DNA from 2 places in the Streptomyces endophyticus genome. Region 2 is predicted to be linked to the other one. Evidence: predicted binding sites of a transcription regulator. Region 2 holds the regulator's gene; the other holds the start of a gene.
What was found. Region 2 encodes HrcA, which represses chaperone genes, less so after heat shock. Its sites were predicted from a motif close to TTNGCACTCNGNNNNNCNGAGTGCNAA; they were not measured.

Region 1: a site for HrcA is predicted at 1,453-1,479, ahead of groL (chaperonin GroEL). Genes of this name have one in related genera too.

What each region holds. Positions count from the first base shown of each region.
Region 1 covers NZ_JAOZYC010000123.1:75,865-79,275, reverse strand. Annotated here, with positions in the region: gene thrC (threonine synthase) at 1-337, shown strand, start outside; gene OKJ99_RS20300 (ubiquitin-like small modifier protein 1) at 374-649, shown strand; gene OKJ99_RS20295 (cold-shock protein) at 1,080-1,286, shown strand; gene groL (chaperonin GroEL) at 1,608-3,233, shown strand.
Region 2 covers NZ_JAOZYC010000025.1:3,740-7,150, forward strand. Annotated here, with positions in the region: gene dnaJ (molecular chaperone DnaJ) at 41-1,180, opposite strand; gene hrcA (heat-inducible transcriptional repressor HrcA) at 1,181-2,197, opposite strand; gene OKJ99_RS05670 (MBL fold metallo-hydrolase) at 2,328-3,068, shown strand; gene OKJ99_RS05675 (DUF3097 domain-containing protein) at 3,103-3,411, shown strand, end outside.

The DNA of each region.
Region 1 (3,411 bases), on a different contig from region 2:
CATCGGCAACCCGGCCGACGGCCCGTACGTCCTCGACATCGCGCGCCGCACCGGCGGCGCCGTGGAGGACGTGAACGACGAGCAGGTCGTCGACGCGATCAAGCTGCTCGCGCAGACGGAGGGCGTCTTCGCCGAGACGGCGGGTGGCGTCACGCTGGGCGTCACGAAGAAGCTCATCGAGGCGGGCCAGATCGACCCGTCGCTCACCACCGTCGTCCTGAACACCGGTGACGGGCTCAAGACGCTGGACGCGGTTGCCGATTCCTCGCAGGCCACCGCCACCATCCGGCCGAGCCTGGACGCGTTCCGCGAAGCCGGCCTCGCCGCCGACCTCTGAGTCCGACCGACACTTGTAGCAACAGGAGTTACCGCCATGAGCGTCAACGTTCGTATCCCCACCATCCTGCGCACCTACACCGGCGGGCAGTCCGAGGTCGCGGCCGAGGGTGCCACCCTCGCCGACGTCATCGCCGACCTCGAGAAGAACCACACCGGCATCGCCGCCCGCGTCCTCGACGACCAGGGCAAGCTGCGCCGCTTCGTGAACGTCTACGTGAACGACGACGACGTCCGCTTCGAGCAGGGCCTCGAAACGGCGACGCCGGACGGCGCCGGTGTCTCGATCATTCCGGCCGTCGCCGGCGGCTGATCTTGTAGGTCCATACAGAGTTAACCGAATTGCCCCCTCCGCGAGAGAAGCGGAGGGGGCAATTCTGCATGGTTGAGCGCGGTACAGTTGGGGAAGCTGCTGCGTTTCTCCGCGCGGTGCATGACGGGCGCATATGAGTTCTCGCCCGCGGCCCGACAAGAAGTAGCCAAAGTGTCCAGCCCTTTCGGGCCTTTTACGGCATTTACGCGGCCCGACTTGCCCTGGAATCCGGTGAGTTGGCCCGGTTTCCCCGATCTGGTGTGCCCAGAATTCTCGTCCGATTGACCTGTTGCAGACGGCAGTCGGGCAGATACATTCAGCCGCGGTCGACGCGTTCCGGCGCACACCCCCATATCCCATGGGGCGTGAGGTCTGACCCGGGTCCGCGAAGTGCGGTCCTGCGCAAGGGCCAGTAATAGGGGAGTTAGGCATGGCTCAGGGCACCGTCAAGTGGTTCAACGCGGAGAAGGGGTACGGCTTCATCGCGGTCGACGGTGGTGCGGATGTTTTCGTCCACTACAGCGCGATTCAGATGGACGGCTACCGCACCCTCGAAGAGGGTCAGCGAGTTGAATTCGAGATCTCGCAGGGCCAGAAGGGGCCGCAGGCCGACATGGTCCGCGTGGCCGCCGGCTGAACGCGCGCGTCAGACTGCAAGCTTGCACGTCGCACGTCGTGGAGGGCTCGTCTCCCGGTTGACCGGGGGGCGGGCCCTTCGTGCTGCCCGGTTCGTGCTGCCCCGGGGACGTTCGCGTTCAGGAGAGCACCTTGCACTCGTGGGGGTCGAGTGCTAATCATTGGGCTTAGCACTCTCCGATGGAGAGTGACAGAACTTGGGTCGGGTCGGTGAGGTCCGCAGGCCGAGTGGGGCAAGGAACCACAAGGCTCGCAGGCCGTCCGTCGCGGGCGCCGGCACGATCCGTTTGCATTTCCACCCCGTCCGGGAGGACCACTTCACATGGCCAAGATCATCGCGTTCGACGAGGAGGCACGGCGCGGCCTCGAGCGCGGCATGAACCAGCTCGCCGACGCCGTCAAGGTGACCCTGGGCCCCAAGGGTCGCAACGTCGTCCTCGAGAAGAAGTGGGGCGCCCCCACGATCACCAACGATGGTGTGTCCATCGCCAAGGAGATCGAGCTCGAGGACCCGTACGAGAAGATCGGCGCCGAGCTGGTCAAGGAGGTCGCGAAGAAGACGGACGACGTCGCCGGTGACGGCACGACGACCGCGACCGTCCTGGCCCAGGCGCTCGTTCGCGAAGGCCTTCGCAACGTAGCCGCCGGCGCCAACCCGATGGCCCTCAAGCGCGGCATCGAGAAGGCCACCGAGGCAGTCTCCGCCGCCCTGCTCGAGCAGGCCAAGGAGGTGGAGACCAAGGAGCAGATCGCCTCCACCGCCTCCATCTCCGCCGCCGACACCCAGATCGGCGAGCTCATCGCCGAGGCCATGGACAAGGTCGGCAAGGAAGGCGTCATCACCGTCGAGGAGTCCCAGACCTTCGGTCTGGAGCTCGAGCTCACCGAGGGTATGCGCTTCGACAAGGGCTACATCTCGGCGTACTTCGCCACCGACATGGAGCGTATGGAGGCCTCGCTCGAGGACCCGTACATCCTGATCGTCAACTCGAAGATCGGCAACGTGAAGGACCTCCTTCCGCTGCTCGAGAAGGTCATGCAGTCCGGCAAGCCGCTGCTGATCATCGCCGAGGACGTCGAGGGCGAGGCCCTGTCGACCCTGGTCGTCAACAAGATCCGTGGCACCTTCAAGTCCGTCGCCGTCAAGGCCCCGGGCTTCGGTGACCGCCGCAAGGCCATGCTCGGCGACATCGCCATCCTCACGGGCGGCACCGTCATCTCCGAGGAGGTCGGCCTCAAGCTGGAGAACGCCGGTCTCGACCTGCTCGGTCGCGCCCGCAAGGTCGTCATCACCAAGGACGAGACGACGATCGTCGACGGCTCCGGTGAGAGCGACCAGGTCCAGGGTCGCGTCAACCAGATCCGTGCCGAGATCGAGAACAGCGACTCGGACTACGACCGCGAGAAGCTCCAGGAGCGCCTCGCCAAGCTTGCCGGCGGCGTGGCCGTCATCAAGGCGGGCGCGGCCACCGAGGTCGAGCTCAAGGAGCGCAAGCACCGCATCGAGGACGCCGTTCGCAACGCGAAGGCGGCCGTCGAAGAGGGCATCGTCGCCGGTGGTGGCGTGGCTCTCCTCCAGGCCTCCGCGGTGTTCGAGAAGCTGGAGCTCGAGGGTGACGAGGCGACCGGCGCCAACGCCGTGAAGCTCGCCCTGGAGGCCCCGCTCAAGCAGATCGCCGTCAACGGTGGTCTCGAGGGTGGCGTCGTCGTGGAGAAGGTGCGCAACCTGACCGTCGGTCACGGTCTGAACGCCGCCACGGGTGACTACGTCGACATGATCGCCGAAGGCATCATCGACCCCGCCAAGGTGACGCGCTCCGCGCTGCAGAACGCCGCGTCGATCGCCGCGCTGTTCCTCACCACCGAGGCCGTTATCGCCGACAAGCCGGAGAAGGCGGGCGCTGCGCCGGCCGGTGGCGGCATGCCGGGCGGTGACATGGACTTCTGAGCCGTCTCGGTTCAGGTCGTCCGTAACTCGAGGGCGGCACCGTCTCTTCGCGAGATGGTGCCGCCCTCGGGCGTTTTCGCCTGCCCAGCCGTGGTTGCGCTCTCGGGGCTCCGCCCCGGACCCCGCGCCTCAAACGCCGGCGGGGCTTGATAGATCAATCCGCCGCAGGGGCTTGATG
Region 2 (3,411 bases):
GCCCCGCGACCGCAACGCCGGTTCGGCATACACCTGCGGCTCAACGGCCGTTGAACGCGTCCTTCAGGCGGGAGAAGAGCCCCTGCTGCCCCGGCTGGAACTGGCCCGTGGGCCGCTCCTCGCCGCGCAGCTTGGAAAGCTCCCGCAGCACCCGCTCCTGCTCGGCGTCCAGCTTCTGCGGCGTCAGGACCTCGACGTGCACGATGAGGTCGCCGCGGCCACCGCCCCGCAGATGCGTGATGCCGCGCCCGTGCAGCGGGACCGACTGACCGGACTGCGTGCCCGGCCGGATGTCGATCTCCTCCGTGCCGTCGAGCGTCTCCAGCGGCACCTTGGTGCCGAGGGCCGCCGCCGTCATCGGGATGGTGACCGTGCAGTGCAGATCGTCGCCGCGCCGCTGGAAGGTCGGGTGCGGGAGTTCGTGGATCTCCACGTAGAGGTCACCGGCGGGGCCGCCGCCGGGGCCGACCTCGCCCTCGCCCGCGAGCTGGATCCGCGTGCCGTTGTCCACACCGGCCGGGATCTTCACCGTCAGGGTGCGACGCGACCGGATGCGGCCGTCACCGGCACACTCCGGGCACGGCGTCGGGACGACGGTCCCGAAGCCCTGACACTGCGGGCACGGCCGCGAGGTCATGACCTGGCCGAGGAAGGACCGCGTCACCTGCGAGACCTCACCGCGTCCGCGACACATGTCGCAGGTCTGCGCGGAGGTGCCGGGTGCGGCGCCCTCACCGCTGCAGGTCGTACAGACCACAGCGGTGTCGACCTGGATGTCCTTGGTGGTGCCGAAGGCGGCCTCGTCCAGCTCGATCTCGAGCCGGATCATGGCGTCCTGGCCACGGCGCGTACGGGACCGGGGTCCGCGCTGCGACGCCGTGCCGAAGAAGGCATCCATGATGTCCGAGAAGTTCCCGAACCCGCCGGCGCCGAAGCCACCGGCCCCGCCGCCTCCGCCGGCCTGCGACAGGGGGTCGCCCCCGAGGTCGTAGACCTGCTTCTTCTGCGGGTCGGAGAGCACCTCGTACGCGGCGTTGATCTCCTTGAAGCGCTCCTGAGTCTTCGGGTCCGGATTCACGTCCGGGTGAAGCTCACGCGCCAGCCTTCGGAAGGCCTTCTTGATTTCGTCCTGGGAAGCGTCTCGGCGCACGCCTAGTACGGCGTAGTAGTCCGTGGCCACTTACGACTCCGCCAGGATCTGTCCGACGTAACGTGCCACTGCGCGTACTGCTCCCATCGTTCCCGGGTAATCCATGCGGGTCGGGCCGACCACGCCGAGCTTGGCCACTGCCTCGCCGCCCGAACCGTAGCCGACCGACACCACGGATGTGGAGTTGAGTCCCTCATGGGCATTCTCGTGACCGATACGTACGGCCATGCCCGAATCTCCCACCTCACCAAGCAACTTGAGGAGCACGACCTGCTCTTCGAGTGCCTCCAGAACGGGCCGGATGGTGAGGGGAAAGTCATGTCCGAAGCGGGTGATGTTGGCGGTTCCGCCGATCATCAGCCGCTCCTCGGTCTCCTCGACGAGTGTCTCGAGGAGAGTGGAGAGCACCGTGGTGACCGTGCCCCGGTCCTCCTGCTCGAAAGCCTCCGGCAGGTCCTGCACCAGCTGCGGTACGTCGGCGAACCTGCGGCCCGCGACGCGGCTGTTCAGCCGGGCCCGCAGATCCGCCAGGGACGTCTCGCCGAACGGTGCCGGGCAGTCGATCATCCGCTGCTCCACGCGCCCGGTGTCCGTGATCAGTACGAGCATCAGACGGGCGGGCGCGAGCGACAGCAGCTCGACATGGCGCACGGTGGACCGGGTCAGGGACGGGTACTGGACGATCGCCACCTGCCGCGTCAGCTGCGCGAGCAGCCGCACGGTGCGTCCGACGACGTCGTCGAGATCGACGGCGCCGTCCAGGAAGTTCTGGATGGCGCGCCGCTCGGGCGCGGCCATCGGCTTCACGGCGGTGAGCTTGTCGACGAAGAGGCGGTACCCCTTGTCGGTGGGGATGCGCCCGGCACTGGTGTGCGGCTGGGCGATGAATCCCTCGTCCTCCAGGGCCGCCATGTCGTTGCGCACGGTCGCCGGCGAGACCCCGAGCTTGTGCCGCTCGGTGAGCGCCTTGGAGCCGACGGGCTCCTCGGTGCCGACGTAGTCCTGGACGATGGCGCGCAGCACTTCGAGCCTGCGTTCATTGAGCATCGGCGCACACCTCCAGAATCATTCGCTGCGATCGTCCTGCTTTGGCACTCCCTGTCCGCGAGTGCCAATCGTCCCCGGCTCAGTGTACGGCCGGTGGGTACGGGCCCGGCAAGGGCGCTAGCGTCGAGGTATGGAGTTCGCGCAGCGTATCGATTGGGCATCGGCGGGTTGGGAGAGGCTCGCGCCGAATGTGGGGCGAGTGCGGCTGCCGGGGCTCGACTGCACGAGCGGCCTCGTGGTCGGTGAAGATGCGGCGCTTTTGATCGACACCGGATCCTCACTCCGTGAAGGCGTCCGGCTGCGCGCCGACGCCCGTGCGCTCCTCGGGGCGCACCGGCGAGTGACTCATGTCGCACTGACCCACCCGCACTTCGACCACGTGCTCGGCACGGCCGCGTTCGCGGGGGTCGAGGTGTACGGGGCGGTGGGCATCGACGCCCTCTTCGAGCGCGGCGCCGAGGCGCTGCGCGCCGACGCCGTGCGGTACGGGATCGCCCCGGACGCCGCGGCCGAGGCGGTCGACGTCCTCGTCACCCCGCCGCACCGGGTGTGCGGCGAGTGGACGCTCGACCTGGGCGGCGGCCTGACGGTGCTGCTCGCGAACATCGGCCCGGCGCACAGCGGCCACGACCTGGCGGTGCTCGTCCCCGGCAGCCCGGAGATCGTCTTCTGCGGCGACCTGGTGGAGGAGTCGGGCGAACCGCAGGCGGGCCCGGACGCGGCGCCGGGCCACTGGCCCGCGGCGCTGACTCGGCTCCTCGACCTCGGCGGCGAGGACGCGGTGTACGTTCCGGGGCACGGTTCGGCGGTGAATGCGGAGTTCGTCCGCGCGCAACGCGCCACATTGGCGACGCGTTTCGGCGTGTCGTAGTCCTGTCCTGCGCTCTTCTCTTATCGTCGCTCGAATGCGCCAGTACACCTCTGACCTGACTCCTCCGTGGAAGCGGAACAAGCCGGCCCCCGAGGTGCCGGCCGAGCCCGACCTCGTCGTCGAGGAGGTCACCACGGGCTTCTGCGGAGCGGTGATCCGGGTCGAGAAGACGGCGCAGGGTCCGACGGTGACCCTGGAGGACCGCTTCGGCAAGCTCCGGGTGTTCCCGATGGAGCCGCGCGGCTTCATGATCGACGGCAAGGTCGTCACCCTCGTACGCCCCTCGGGACCGGCCCCGGCCCGCCCCTCCCGGAGCGCGTCGGGATCGGTGGCGGTCCCCGGC